Regions from separate parts of the Lentibacillus juripiscarius genome, predicted to be linked through region 1. Evidence: riboswitches for the same ligand, from Rfam matches in the RefSeq annotation. Region 1 holds a riboswitch; the other holds the start of a gene.
The links. A riboswitch is a leader RNA that binds a small molecule or an ion and turns the genes downstream of it on or off. The one in region 1 is predicted to bind cobalamin.
Positions count from the first base shown of each region.

Region 2: it holds a riboswitch for cobalamin, as region 1 does, so the genes downstream of both, ACFSUO_RS15115 (DUF4430 domain-containing protein) here and ACFSUO_RS13880 (ABC transporter substrate-binding protein) in region 1, are expected to answer to the same signal.

Region 1 covers NZ_JBHUNA010000034.1:3,403-11,318, reverse strand. The annotation lists gene ACFSUO_RS13885 (OPT/YSL family transporter) at 1-1,405, shown strand, start outside; cobalamin riboswitch at 1,733-1,911, shown strand; gene ACFSUO_RS13880 (ABC transporter substrate-binding protein) at 2,137-3,135, shown strand; gene ACFSUO_RS13875 (FecCD family ABC transporter permease) at 3,098-4,165, shown strand; gene ACFSUO_RS13870 (adenosylcobinamide amidohydrolase) at 4,165-5,637, shown strand; gene ACFSUO_RS13865 (bifunctional adenosylcobinamide kinase/adenosylcobinamide-phosphate guanylyltransferase) at 5,676-6,236, shown strand; gene ACFSUO_RS13860 (cobyric acid synthase) at 6,233-7,093, shown strand; gene ACFSUO_RS13855 (adenosylcobinamide-GDP ribazoletransferase) at 7,083-7,889, shown strand.
Region 2 covers NZ_JBHUNA010000040.1:23,726-31,641, reverse strand. The annotation lists gene ACFSUO_RS15125 (response regulator transcription factor) at 47-763, shown strand; gene ACFSUO_RS15120 (ATP-binding protein) at 763-2,532, shown strand; cobalamin riboswitch at 2,651-2,853, shown strand; gene ACFSUO_RS15115 (DUF4430 domain-containing protein) at 3,068-3,505, shown strand; gene ACFSUO_RS15110 (ECF transporter S component) at 3,498-4,028, shown strand; gene sigX (RNA polymerase sigma factor SigX) at 4,116-4,649, shown strand; gene ACFSUO_RS15100 (hypothetical protein) at 4,649-5,821, shown strand; gene ACFSUO_RS15095 (ferredoxin) at 5,916-6,170, opposite strand; gene ACFSUO_RS15090 (helix-turn-helix domain-containing protein) at 6,368-7,417, shown strand; gene ACFSUO_RS15085 (RecQ family ATP-dependent DNA helicase) at 7,484-7,916, shown strand, end outside.

The sequences.
Region 1 (7,916 bases):
CGCTATGTCTGCAGGAAGTATGGTTGCCGGCGGTCTTGCATTTACGATTCCAGGTTTATGGATGTTAAATCAAGATGTCAGCATCAGTTTCTGGACGCTGCTCACGGTAACTTTATCAGGAACAATAATGGGTGTAATTTTCACCGCACTTGTTCGGAAATTTTTTGTGGAACAGGAAAAGTTGCCTTATCCAATGGGAGTGGCAGCAGCTGAAACTGTTTTAACAGGTGATGAGGGTGGTTCAAAGGCCAAAACACTATTTGCCACGCTTGGTTTGGCAGCTATTTTCACAGCCATTCGGGATGGGTTAGGGTGGATACCCGGTATTTGGAACTCGACGGCTCTTGCTGCAAACAATATCTTTTTTGGCTTTCGGTTTTCGCTTATGAATTTAGGAGTCGGTTATATAATCGGACCTTTCTTGACAGGAGTTTGGTTCCTGGGATCCGTATTTTCGTACTTCTTCCTGATTCCCGTTGGAGTAGCTCAAGGCTGGTTTTCGGATGTGGAAGCGGCAAATGCCTTTAAAGATAGTCTTGGCATTGGATTGATGGTTGGCACAGGTGCAGGAATACTATTTAAAGGGATTTTACCTAAAGCCAAGCAACTATATGGTCCACTGATTAGCGGAAAAGCAGTGAAACAAAGTGACATCAATTTAAAATGGTCCCCAATTATGTTTGCGGCCGTTGCCTTTTTCTTAACCACCTTTACAGACATGACATTGCTTGCTAGTGTTTTAACCATTTTAGGAATTTGGATTATGACCGCAATGTCTGCATCGGTTACTGGCCAAACAAGTATTAATCCCATGGAAGTGTTTGGGATTATCATTTTGTTGGTGATTACATTTATACTTGACACGACAGTGATCGCAGCATTTTTAATTGCTGCTGTTGTGGCAATTGCTTGTGGATTGACAGGTGATGTTCTTAATGACTTTAAGTCCGGTAACATTCTGAGAACCAATCCGCGTGCGCAGATTATATCGGAATCCATTGGTGGGATTATAGGAGCGGTTGTCTCCGTTATTGTTCTGTTTGTTATGCATGAGGCATATGGTGCAATGGGGCCAGGCACGGATCTCCCGGCACCTCAAGCTTATGCTGTTTCAACTATGGTGGGAGGACTGCCTGATGTTACAGCTTTTTGGGCAGGTTTAGTTATTGGAATAGTCTTGTATGTGCTAAATATACCCGGAATGGTTTTAGGGTTAGGTATCTATTTACCGATGTATATATCAAGTACTGCATTTTTAGGTGGTTTAGTCGCCTTTATAGTATCAAAAGTTAACAAAGACAAGGATACCAAGGAACGCGGGTTGATTGTATCATCTGGTTTGCTTGGCGGTGAGGGCGTTGCAGGTGTTGCCATTGCGATTATTAGAGTATTAACAAGAGGATGAGACGGGGGGAGGTGGGTGTCTGTCCCACATCCCGCCGCCTATCGAAAATAGTGACAAATGGTACAGAATTTTGTATACTTTTGTCATAGCGATAATTTAATAGTTTAGTGGTATAGGTGATTTCTGTAAGAGGTTGTTCAAATAGTCCGGTAAAAAATGACACTTCGAATTTCTTCGTTGGCTTGCTTTTCCGTTCCTTGGAAAAGAAATACACTTTTCCTGCGTGCGATGCGGGTTCAGGGAAGCTTTCCTTGTGCTCATGTATTAAATGCATACATTCCGCTACTCAAAGCTGCGCCTCCTTGAACTTCTCGGTCCTTTTTATCCTCCTTTTTGAACACGAACTGTAATACGAAATCATAATAGGGAAGTTGGTGCGAATCCAACGCGATCCCGTCACTGTATTTGCAAGCTGGCTGCAATGACCACTGTACATTTGTATGTATGGGAAGGTGCAGTTAGTGATGACCTTAAGCCAGGAGACCTGCCTATTGCCATTTGTGCACCAAACCTACGGGGAATAGGAAGGTGTAAAGGGACAAGTGTTTTTGATTATGGTGGTTCTTGCCCTTTTACATACACATCTTCATTTCTCGTGAAGATGTTTTTTTTATTGTCCAGGTGACGAACGCGGGATAATGCGGGACAGGTTTATCAACCCGCGTCGTCAAACAAGGAAGGAACCGGGGCAAGGGGCCTGTCCTCCTGTCCCGAAAATTGGGGGAGATTATATGAAGAGGGTTTTGTTGTTTTTATTGGTGTCCATGTTTACTGCTGGGCTGTTAATTGGGTGCGGCTCCGGGGGTACGGACACGGGGAGTCAGGACCAAAGCACCAATGATAGTTCGGAACAGACGGAGGACACAGGGGAAACGGCGGAATCGGCATTTCCGTTGACGGTAACGGATGCCCTTGATAATGAAGTGACGATTGATGACAAGCCGGAGCGAATTGTTTCTGTCATTCCAAGTAATACGGAGATTGCCTTTGCGCTTGGATTGGGGGATGAAATCGTTGGTGTCTCCGATCACGATAATTATCCGGAAGAGGTAAAGGAAAAGGAAAGAATTGGTGGACTGGAAATGAATATAGAAGTCATTATCAGTCTGAAACCTGATCTTGTCCTTGCGCATGCGTCCAGTGCCGAAAGTTCGCAGGAAGGACTGCAACAGCTTCGTGATTCCGGTATTGATGTGTTTGTCGTTCATGATGCACAGGATATTGAAGGGACGTATCAATCGATTAAGCAGATTGGGAAGGTTACGGGTACCGAGGAAAAAGCAGCTGATATAGTCAGCGGTATGAAAGAGGACTTTGCTTCCATTAGCGAAAAAGCCGAAGCAGTCAGTGAAGATGAGCGGAAATCCGTCTTTTTTGAAGTTTCTCCAGCTCCGGACATTTACACTGCTGGTAAAAACACCTTTTTCGATGCCCTATTACAGGTTGTCCATGCAGATAATGCCGCTAAAGAACTAGATGGCTGGGTACCTATCGATCCGGAGGCTATTTTGGAAATGAACCCTGATGTGATTGTAACGACGTATGGAAGTACGGTGGACAATCCGGTCAAGAAAGTCATGAACCGGGATGGCTGGGGTGACATGAATGCGGTGGCGAATGAACAAGTGTATGATGTTCCTTCTGATCTGGTGAGTCGCCCAGGTCCCCGGCTGACGGAAGGTGCAAAGGAGATTGCAAAGGTTGTCTACCCGGAGATATTTGAAGAGTAACTATGTAGTTGCCTATGTGCTGTCGTTGGCATTCTTAATCATTTCCTTGCTGACGGCGGTATCCATTGGCAGTGTTTTCATTCCTATTTCCGATATAGTGAGGATTATTGGTGCACAGATTTTTCGCTTACCTATCGCTGAGGAAGTTGATTCCATGTATCGAAATATTGTTTTTGAAATTCGCTTGCCGAGAGTGCTGCTTGCCGGTTTCGTTGGCGGATCGCTTGCCATTGCTGGAGCGGTCTTCCAAGGCTTATTGCGAAATCCATTGGCGGACCCATACATTCTTGGTGTCTCTTCCGGTGCTTCGGTTGGGGCGGTTGCCACGTTGTTTTTTAACATTTCGATTCCGTTTCTAGGACTTTACACGTTACCGGTCTTAAGCATTGCAGCGGCCTTAATGACGATTTTTCTTGTACTGTTTTTTGCCAAACGGGTGGACCGGGCGATGCGGGTGGAGACCATTATTTTAACCGGAATTATTTTCAGTTCCTTTTTAGGTTCCTTTATTTCGTTAATTATTGCGTTTACAGGTGACCAGCTGCAGCAAATCATGGGCTGGCTGCTCGGGAGTGTATCCATGCGAGGCTGGAGTCACATCGGTATCATTATCCCGTTTTTTATCCTTGGATCCTTGTTATTGTTCATGAACAGCAAAGAATTAAATGCGCTCGCTTTTGGAGAAGAACGGGCACAGCACTTGGGTGTTGATGTACAAAAGCGGAAATTAATGGTCCTTGTTGCTGGATCCATATTGACTGGTGCGGCAGTGGCGGTTTCCGGAGCAATTGGTTTTGTCGGCTTGGTGATTCCCCATCTGACAAGGCGTTTATGGGGGCCGGATCATATTCATCTTCTGCCGCTGTCGATCTTAATCGGCGCTGGTTTTTTAATGCTGACTGATCTAGTATCACGAACGATTATTTCGCCGACTATTTTGCCAATTGGCGTGATTACTGCATTAATCGGTGCGCCCGCATTTGCATTTATTTTAATGAAACAACGCAATGGAATGAGAGGCGGTTTGTAATGCTGAAACTGGAACATGTCTCAGGCGGTTATGAGGAGCAGCCGGTCATTCAGGATATTAGTTTTTCCGTTTCCCGGGGCGAATTCTTTGGCATTTTAGGGCCAAATGGGAGCGGGAAAACGACCCTGCTGAAAATGATCAGTGGCTTGATTCCGTGTACGGCCGGGGTCATTCAGGTGGATAACAAGGATCTATTTCATTTTTCTCAGAAAGAATTGGCCCGGAAAATGGCCGTTTTGCCACAGCTTACATCCCATGCGTTTCCTTATACGGTAAAGGAAACGGTCGCGCTTGGGAGGTATGCACATCATCAAGGTTTTTTTCAAACGTGGACATCGGAGGATGAAAACGTATTGCAGACGGTTATGGAGCAGACAACGATAGCTGGTTTTCAGCACCATTCTTTACAGGAATTGTCAGGTGGCGAACAGCAGCGTGTGTTCCTCGCGCAAGCCTTAGCCCAGGAGCCGGATATATTACTGCTGGACGAACCGACCAATCATCTGGATTTAGCCTATCAGAAGGATTTGCTTGATTTGTTGAAAAGAAGTGTCCATAAGCAAGAGCTCACTGTTGTGTCGATTTTTCATGATGTCAACCTGGCAAGTCTGTATTGCGACCGGTTGCTTCTCATGCATGATGGACGAACCAGGGCGTTAGATATGCCGGATGGGGTGCTGACAGAGTCTGTGATCAATGACGTGTACCAAACCGAGGTGAGCAAGCATCCGCATCCGGCGATTGCCAAACCGCAAATGCACTTAATCCCTGCCGAAGCTGGTGAATGGCCGGGCGAGGGCGAGGTTATCATTGATTCCTCCATGTTGAACGTGACGCCGGAACATATTACTCTCACGTCGCCACTGCCGTTAAGGACCTTATCTTCGGGAGTGTGTGGAGCTGGACTAGGCTGGAATAGCTTCTTTGTTAATCGGCATGTGACAACTGATTATAATTGTTCGGATCATAAACAGGAGATGGGCGACTATCTTGTGCAGCATGGATTTGACCTTTCACGAACCGTTGGCATGATGACTGCCGTTCCATTGGAGGATGCTGCGTATCGGTTTCAGGAAAAAGAAACCTTTTCCCTCCTGACTGTCGTCACAGCTGGGGTTAAGAATGCAACGGACAGTGCAAGGCCATCCGAACAGCTTCTACCGACAACGAACGGAACCATCAATATTTGGCTGTTTGTGAACGGAAAATTAACGGAAGAAGCTTTTATTCAGGCGATGATGACCGCAACAGAAGCAAAGGCGCAGGCATTAAGGGAATTGGACATAAAAGATAGCAGGACCGATACGATCGCCACGGGAACGTCGACAGACAGCATGCTCATCGCTGCAACCCAGCACGGGGAGACATTGCCCTATGCAGGAACAGCGACGGAACTCGGTCAACTGATCGGCAAAAGTGTTTTTACCGAAACGAAAAAGGCAATTCGGCGGTATCAAGCGAGGACAGCATGATTACCAGAAAACCAATTGCTGATGGAGGCCTTACGTCAATGGAAAAGGGAAAATTGATCTTTGTTTCGGGAGGGGTGCGCAGCGGAAAAAGCTCGTTCGCCGAGAAAAAAGCTGCAGAATGGGGAAAGAAGCAGACCTTACATTTGAACTACATTGCATGTGGTGTCGCTTCTGACAGTGAGATGCGCAATCGGATAGCCCGCCACCAGAAAAGCCGGGCAAGCGCATCGATGAATTGGAAAACATGGGAGTGCCCGTATGAGCTAGCACGCATTGCCGGCCGGTTTTCGAAACAGGATTTGCTTGTATTGGACTGTGTGACAACACTAGTAACCAATTATTTATTTGAAAAAAATATAGTGGCAGCAACGGACGTGATAGACTGTATAGGAAGGGATATCGCAAGTCTTCAGGAAAATGCTGCCGGATTGATTGTTGTTTCCAATGAGGTTACGCAGGGAATCCCGTCCCGAGAGGCATTAACACGAAACTATCAATCCATACTTGGAAGCGTCCATCAAACCATTGTCAGCTGGGCGCATGCTGCCTATTTGGTGGAAAACAGTATACCGATCCAGAAGAAAGGGATAGCGGAATGAAGGGATTCATGATGCAGGGAACAGCTTCCGATGTGGGGAAAAGCATTCTCACTGCCGGTCTTTGCCGGTTATTTGCGAATAAAGGGTATGCTGTTACACCGTTCAAAGCACAAAATATGTCCAGTCATTCTGTACGGACACCCGACGGAAACGAGATGAGCATTGCCCAAGCCCAGCAGGCGGAAGCAGCTTTTCTTCTTCCATCTGTTTGGATGAACCCGATTCTACTGAAGCCGCGTGAACATGGGCGGACAGAGGTAATCGTTCTGGGAGAAAAAGTGGATAACATTCCAGGTGGCGATTATGGAAAAAGCTATGACAATCTGGTGGGGCAAACAACAAAGGAAGCGCTGCATCAGCTGGATCAGCAGTATGATTTTGTTTTTATTGAAGGTGCAGGCAGTCCTGTGGAGATGAATCTAAAAGACCGTGACCTTGCTAATATGGCTGTGGCGGAAATGGCGGATGTCCCTGTTCTCCTGGTTACAGACATTGACAGGGGAGGGGCTTTTGCGAGCGTTGTGGGAACGCTGGAATTAATGACACAGAAAGAAAGGGAGCGGGTAAAGGGGCTGGTCATTAATAAATTTCGTGGTGACATTTCCTCTTTTCATGCTGGAAGGAAGTGGCTGGAGGCATATACTGGAATCCCTGTACTCGGGGTGATTCCGCATATTGACCATCATTTGGCTGAAGAGGACAGCTTGAAGGATCCGGGCAGCGGCATGACGGTTCGGTCCGCTTTCCGAACGGCCAATCATGGACCCGATTATGACAAACTGGCTGAACACTTGGAGACCTATTTGGATTGGCAAAAGCTGTTAGCTGTTATGTCAGGTGAAACGTATGCGGGCTAGGTTAACGGGGATTTTGATTGGTGTTTGTATCAATTTGCAATTTTTCACTAGCATCCCGATGAAAAGGGAGCTTCCAATCAATCGTTTCTATCTTTCTTATGCATTAAGGACATTCCCTTTACTTGGATTCGTACAGGGTGCCATCTATGCTTTTGTTTTATATGTGCTTCAGTCGTATACACCTTTTTCTGATATGATCTTAGCGTTTGGTTTATGGCTGCTGTTGATTCTTTTGTCCGGGGGCATTCACTTGGATGGGCTCATGGATACAAGTGATGCCTATTTTTCCTACAAAGATGTTGACAAACGGCTGGAAATTATGAAAGATCCCCGGGCCGGCGCATTTGGTGTTCTGGCGATTACCGTATTTCTTACCGGGCGCTTCGTTATTTTTTATGAGCTGGTAAGACTGGCGGGGGAAGGGATTTATGTCCTGGTTATGCTCGTACCGTTACTTGGTAAAATGCTTATGGGTGCTTATCTGCAACTTGTGCCGTCAGCAAGAAAGGATGGAATGGCGTACCTTTTTCAGCAAGGGGCAGGCCGATTTTACTGGATTGTGTATGGGGGCTATCTGCTTGTCATGGGCATTGGAATCACCTTTCTGAACATAGACTTACTTGTACCGTACATGACGCTTATGCTGGTGATGGCTGCTGGAGGGTATATCCTTTCCGGAAAAATAAAGAAGCATTTTGGCGGCATTACAGGGGATACGCTCGGGGCTATTTCAGAAGGGATGGAGCTTGTTTTATGGATAACCGTTTGGCTGTTCTACGTTTTCGCTCTGGTGTAACAAAAGCGATTCCGGTTAAAAGGAGAA
Region 2 (7,916 bases), on a different contig from region 1:
CTTGGTTTAAGGCTGATGTCATATTTTCAATAGTGGGGGGATTTGCATGGAGACGAATGCAAAAATATTGGTTGTCGATGATGAAGACAGGATTCGCCGCCTTGTAAGAATGTATCTGGAAAAAGAAGATTTTATCGTGGAAGAAGCGGCTGATGGGACGGAAGCATTAGAATTTGCAAAAACGAATGATTATGAAGTTATCTTGCTTGATATCATGATGCCTGGAATGGATGGCATTGAAGTGGCAAAGGAATTGCGCAAAGAGAAAACAACACCGATCATCATGCTTACAGCAAAAGGGGAAGAATCTGATCGTGTACAGGGATTCGAGGTAGGAAGTGATGATTATATTGTGAAACCTTTCAGTCCAAGAGAAGTGGTACTTCGTGTGAAAGCCATTCTGAGACGGGTTTCATCCCATGATTATAATGAGGCGGAAACACCTACCAAAAATCTCATTGTATTTCCACACCTGACTATTGATTATGATGCACACCGAGTGACAGCTGACGGGAATGAAGTGAGTCTGACGCCTAAAGAATATGAGCTTTTGTGTTTTCTTGCCGAAGAACCAGACAAAGTATTCAGCCGGGAAGTATTGCTCAAAGAAGTTTGGGAATATGAATTCTTTGGAGATTTGCGTACAGTTGATACACACGTAAAGCGCCTGCGCGAAAAACTGACAAAGGTCTCAAAAGAAGCTGCCAATATGATTGTGACGGTTTGGGGCGTCGGTTACAAGTTTGAGGTGGATGATGCATAATGTTCTGGCGCAGTGTTGTAGGTAAACTAGCAATAACTATCTTATTGCTAGTTTCTTTTGTACTATTTATCTTAACCGTGTTATTACTGGAGTTTTTTGAGAACTTTCATGTCAGCCAGGCGGAAAAAGATATGATGCAAACCGCACAAAAAGTATCAAGAATGGCTGAACAATACGATGACCGTGAACTGGCACTGGACAACGCTGAATTGGTGAAAGACCCCTTAAGCCGGGTTTCTGTCATTTTTGGAGACGGGACATTCTGGACATCAGATAGCTCGGACAGTGATTTGAACAAACTTGACTCTGAATGGCTGCGGAATGACAAAGAACTGAAGAGTGTATTCGTAGACGAGGAGAATGTGAGAAAACAAACCATACTCCCTGATACAAATATCAAAGCAATGATAGTTGGCACGCCAATTGTTGGTCAGGATGGTGCCGTATTTATTTATCAGTCATTGGATATTGTGAACGAGACGAAAAATGAAACAACCAAAATTATTCTGCTAGCCGCCGGGATTGCCATTGTTCTCACGACCATCTTTGCTTTTTTTCTTTCTACGAGAATTACATCTCCATTGATTAAAATGCGAGAGGCGGCAATTGATCTCACAAGGGGGGAGTTCAACACGAAAGTCCCGATACTCACCCATGATGAAATTGGTGAATTGGCAATGGCATTCAACCGGATGGGCAGACAGCTCAAATTTCATATTAATGCGCTAAGACAGGAAAAAGAACAGTTTTCCAGCATTGTCAGTTCGATGGCTGATGGGGTCATTACGCTTAACCGCAATGGAGATATGTTAATAACGAACCCACCTGCTGACATGTTTATTGAAAACTTATATTATGAGAACGGTCTGGAGAAGAAACAAGATAGTCCAAGGGCCCCGGAACCGTTGAATAAGCTGCTGCAAAGTGTTATTCATGATGAAAATGAAGCACTTCAGGAAATCACGACACAGGGGCGCACATGGGTAATGATTATGACTCCCCTATATGATCAGTCCTATGTCCGGGGGGCTGTCGCAGTACTCCGGGACATGACGGAGGAAAGACGGTCCGATAAATTGCGGGAAGATTTCATTGCCAATGTGTCCCATGAACTAAGGACACCTATATCCATGCTCCAGGGATACAGCGAGGCAATCGTTGATGGCGTTGCAGAATCGAAAGAAGAAAAAAATGAACTGGCACAGATTATCCTTGAGGAATCGAAGCGAATGGGCCGGCTTGTCAATGAATTGCTTGACCTAGCCCGGATGGAAGCCGGTCACAATCAGCTGAACAAGGAATCTGTTGATGTCAATGCCTATGCAGATCGTATTTTAAAGAAATTTAAAGGCCTGGCAGAAGAAAATAATGTGACACTAAGTCTGGAGAAACAACTGGAAAGAGAAACGGTTGAAATGGACCCGGACCGAATGGAGCAAGTGTTTACCAATTTAATTGATAATGCAATCCGCCATACCGGGGAAAATGGCTTTGTCACTGTCACTGTGGAGAATACGGAATCCAGTTTCCATGTGTCTATTGAGGACAATGGTGCCGGTATCCCGGAAGATGACATACCATTTGTGTTTGAACGGTTTTACAAGGATGATAAGTCCCGGACACGGAATGGAAAGAAAAAAGGGACCGGACTCGGGCTGGCGATTGCCAAAAATATTGTCGAAGCCCATGACGGCACCATTACTGTCAGAAGCAGAATGAATGAAGGCACAACTTTTGCACTTAACGTGCCGCAGCAGCCCGGGCAATAGTGCAATTACTGGAAAAGATACTGGTTCGACAGCGAATTTTGTGATATGATGATGTCGGAATTGAATAGCTGTTTTAAATAGTGGTGTTTTAAAGTGCGTGTTCAAAAAAAGGATAAAAGGGGTCCGAGTATTTCGAGGCCTTTTTACCGGACTTTTGAACAACCTCTTAAAAGGGAATCCAGTGAAAGTCTGGAACTGTCCTCGCAACTGTAAGTGACATACAAAACAGGCAATAGCCACTGTATGATTGATTCATGCGGGAAGGGCCTGAAGTAGGTTTGAATCACAAGTCAGTAGACCTGCCACCATTGAATGTTTCCATGCTCCGAGGACTTGAGTGATTGGGACAACCGGGAACATATGGTGATGTATGTTTCGATTGTCTGCCGAAGCTATCCTCAGAAGGGGGTAGCTTTTTTTTGTAAAAAATATATCGGTACCAAGTCTTCCAAACAGGCCTTAATCCAGCAGCGAAGCATAAACACGGTTTTCTTTTCTGCATGTGCTCTACCAAACAAAACAGGAGGAATGGAAAATGAACAAATGGTTATTGCGTTTTGCGTCCATGCTTTTAATTGCGGGCTTTATTGCCGGCTGTGGAGCTGATGAAGAACAGCAGTCCCAGACTGGCAATCAGACCCAGCAGGCAGAAGAAAATGAAAATACAGAGGAGCAAAGCGAAGACACCGTCACCATTACGATAACCAAAGATAACGGGGGAGAATACATCCACGAAAAAGAAATCGAAGTTGAAGAAGGCGCCATATTGATGGACGTCCTGAAAGAAAACTTCTATGTGGAAACAGAGCAGGATGGCAAATTCATTACCTCAATTGAACGTGTGGCCCCGAAAGAAGGGGAAGAGAAAGCATGGATGTTTACAGTGAATGGCGAAATGGCCAATGTCGGCGCATCGTCCTATGAGTTGTCACCGGGCGATGAAGTGAACTTCGATTTGCATTCTTATGAATAATAAACAAATGAGCACCTATAAGCTGACATTACTGGCCCTTTTGGCTGCACTTGCTGTTGTTGGGAGAAGTGCTTTTGCGTTTCTGCCGAATGTGCAGCCGGTCACTTCATTGGTTATCATTTGCGGTTTGCTTCTCGGTCCGGTGGCAGCCATCCTGTTGGCGCTATTAACAACATTTCTTTCCAATATGTTGCTGGGGATGGGCATCTGGACCATCTGGCAGGTTGTTTCCTGGGCTTTAATTGGGCTTATCAGCGGCCTGATCGGTAAGTACCCGAGAAGAGTGCCCATTTACGTTATTGTATTGTTTGCTGTATTCAGTGGCTATTTATATGGATTCATTATTTCACTTACAGCCTATTCGATTTCCGGGAGCTTTCTGCCGTATTACTTAAGCGGACTTATATTTGACACAAACCATGCAATTGGGAACGGTATCTTTATTATTCTGCTTTATCCAATGATATCTTATTTTTTTACAAAGTATGCCAAAAATCGTTTTTCATTACAAAATACCAACTGAAACAGGTTGGTATTTTTGTACTATAGTTAAAATAAGTGTAACGTACCAGTGGCTGCGGACGACTATTGAGATGAACGGGGGATTGGGATGGATTCCATTTTCGAGCATTTCTACGAGAATTACCACGATGATTTATACCAGTTTATTTTTTATATGGTGAAGGATAAACAGACATGTGAAGACCTCGTTCAGGACGTATATATTAAAGTAATGCAGTCCTATGGTTCGTTTAAAGGAGATAGCAGCGAGAAAACTTGGCTCTTTTCTATAGCCCGGCATATTACGATTGATTATTTTCGTAAACAAAAAAGGAAGCGAAAACGGATTCTGGAGTTTTTTGACTGGCATGAGAAGGGTCAATTCATTCCAGATCAACATGCACTTCCTGATGAAATTGCCGTTCAGAATGACATGATCCAAACAGTGTACTATTACTTGGATAAATGTACACCCGATCAGAAAAGCGTTCTCCTGCTGCGTTACTTGCAGGCGTTCAGCATCCAGGAAACAGCGGAGATATTGAATTTCAGTGTCAGTAAAGTAAAAACGACACAGCACCGCGGACTGAAGCAGCTGCGTAACTATATGAATGCAGAACAGCAGGAAGGAGGAGATGCATAATGAAAAAATGGAACAATAGTGAAGAACAGCTGAAAGAAACATTGAAACAGATGCCAAGAATCCACGACAATCTGGATAAAGATGCTTTGTTTCAGCGTATCTCCTCTAAACGTCGTCACGTTCATGGCCGGAACAAAGAGAAACGGTTTGCTTTGATGCCTGTTCTGGCAAGTGTAATGGCACTTGGGCTTGTCCTTATACTGGTTCCACTGATGCTGAATGATGGAGTGATACAGAATGCGGGGGAAGACGCCAATCATGCACTGGATCGGGCCATTACCGGTAAAGAAGATGACAATGCGAACGTCATGAAGGATACCGCTGAAAATGAAGAAACTCCTCACACGTATTCCCAGCAGGATAAGGCGCCGGAATCCCTTGTCATGCACTCAGCAGATAACGAGCCATCTGTCATTCATGGTGCTGTTGCCGATCTTCAGGGACAATATGTCATCCCTCTATCTCTTGTTGTTCCTGATACAGCAGATAAAAATGACTATCTGAATGAATTAGGACGGCATTTGCAGGAAGACAGATGGGGAACCAGCAGCTATGTATTCGGTGACACAACATTCCAGCTGGATGAAGCCAATCAGCAGGTGAAAGCAGACTTTCCGGAAAAATTTCCTATTGCTGAAGAGGGATCCAGTGGGCCTAATATGCTGCAAAAACTGCTCGCAAGCATGTTCCGGCCTTATCAAGTAGAAAAAGTCGTATTTAACAAAGAAATAAGTCTGGGTAAAATTGGAACTGTCCAGCAGCTACCATTAAAAACCCGGAAAAATGTTTATAAAACCTATCAGTCGGAAGAAGGAAGCAGAAAATTCCTGATTGAAATACCAATTGATGAGCAGGCTGATTTCCAAACAGCTATAGCGGAAATGAAAAAGGATGAGGAAGCGTTCCATGTTTCCAGGACAGTACCGGAATCGGCCGAACTCTCCGTCAGTGATGAAGGCCGGGAGCTCCGTATTTCCTTTGACCCCGGCAATACAGTGCCGCACGGTCAAGATTTGGTCACTATGATTGACGCTATTCTAATGACGGCTAAAAATTTCGGGTATGATCAAGTCATGTTTCTGAATACGGGGCAGAAGCAGGTCGGTCCATATGATTTGACCAGTCCATTGAGTGTCCCTCCAGGAGCAAACCCAATCACCCCTGCTGCTTGATAAACAAAAAGCGTTCTTATCGGTCGAATCCACTAAGAACGCTTTTGTTGATTTATTCAATAAATGTGTTAAAGATAAAATATCGGCTTTCTCTTCAGTCATCCTCAAATTTAAGTGGATTCCCATCGAAAGGACTGTCTGCAACTTTAATGGAATCAGTTGGACAGCCTTCAAATGCATCCAGCATATCATCCTGAAAATCTTCGGGGACTGCAGTTGTCCCATGATTATCATCAGCAACTGTGTAAGCAAGCGCCTCATCATTGTAATCATAAAGCTCAGGCGCGCTAACCCCACACGCCCCACAAGCGATGCAAGTTTCCTGATCGACTATCGTAAATTTAGGCATCTATCTCATCCCTTTACTGCCCTAGACTATCATCTAACTATAAATCGTGTTCAAAAGGAGGATAAAAAGGGCACTTTTTGAACAACCTCTATAATTTATTGTAAAACGGGCTCTTAAACATTTCAACCAGTGTATAACATGTTAAAATAAAATAGAGAGCATTTCACGGAAAAAATGCTGAAAAGAGGGGACTGGCCATGTTCTTTGATACGATCATACTGACATGCTGCGCACGATTTCAGGCCGGGCGAAGCATATCCGCCGTTTTTCACCTGCTTAAGGGGAAACGTTCCATCCAAACGGTACAGGATGCGCATCTTTATCAATTGGAACAATTTTACGGTATATATCCAACACTTCGAAAGCGGAGTTTTGACGAGCGTATACAGAAACTTGAAAAAAATGGCTATCTTCCATTAAGGAGTGAATCGGCCGCAGTCCCAACCCAGGAAGCTTCCAGCTGGATGGATAAACAGAAGGAAAAACTGCCGCTTCGATATTTCAATGGACTTCATTATTGCCGTTTAGCTCCTGTTTTTCTGGAACGATTGCTGCTGCTTATTCAGACACTAACAAACAGTAGGATGGGCAACCTGAATTTTATCCCAGTTGTTGATAAACCCGTTGTAACAGACTGGGTGAAACAAGCGTTTTACCGATATCGAAAGGAACAGGATACATATCTGAATGGGCTATACAAAGAACTGTATCAAATTCTGGGCCACTTTACCGATTTAGAGGCATCTATTTTTACCGATAGTCTGACAGGCTATCAGCAATATGGATTAAGCAGTTTTCAGGTAGGCGAACGGTATGATATCGAACGACTTGATGTCCCTTTATACAAAACAGCTCTTATACATCGCATGTTGACAATCATCGAAAAAGAGTATCCATTATATCCGCTCCTGGGACGTATCAAAAGTGAGCTTCCGACAGAGTCCGGGTTATCGAAATCAGCTGAAAAAACAAAAACCCTGCTGGACAAACAATACGAGGCAGAAGAAATCGCAGTGGTACGGCGTCTGAAATTGAACACCATTTACGATCACCTGGTTGAAATTGCCTTGTATGACGACGAGTTCCCACTCAGTAAGTATGTGAATTCCACTGAACAGACGGAAATAGAGAAGGCTGCGCAGAAAACTTTGTCCTATAAATTAAAAGATATTAAACAGGAAGTCGGTGAATCCATCAGTTATTTTCAGATCCGGCTCGTACTTGCCACAGAACGATTTCCAAGTTAACGAGCACTTCATGCTGAGCGCAGCAACTGGATGGATTTTAAATGAGACAAAAAGTGGGGATCCGAATTGAATATACGTATGCTGAAACAGCAGCTATGGGAAAAATTTAACATAGATTCGTTCAGGTCTGGACAGGCAGAGATCATCAGTGATGCCATGGACGGAAACGATGTATTGGGTATATTGCCGACGGGTTCTGGCAAGTCATTATGCTATCAATTGCCTGCAACATTAACAGGTGGCGTAACGATTGTGGTCTCACCGCTTATTTCGTTAATGGAAGACCAGGTTAAACAGCTAAAGGCTGCAGGAATAAAATCTGCAGTAGCATTAAACAGTTTTATGAACCCATTGGAAAAGAAACGTGTTTTCCGGGAATTAAACCATTACCAATTAATTTATGTATCCCCGGAACTTCTGCAACAGAATGAAATCATCCATCGATTGCAGCAGATGCATGTCAAGCTGTTTGTTGTAGATGAAGCCCATTGCATCTCGC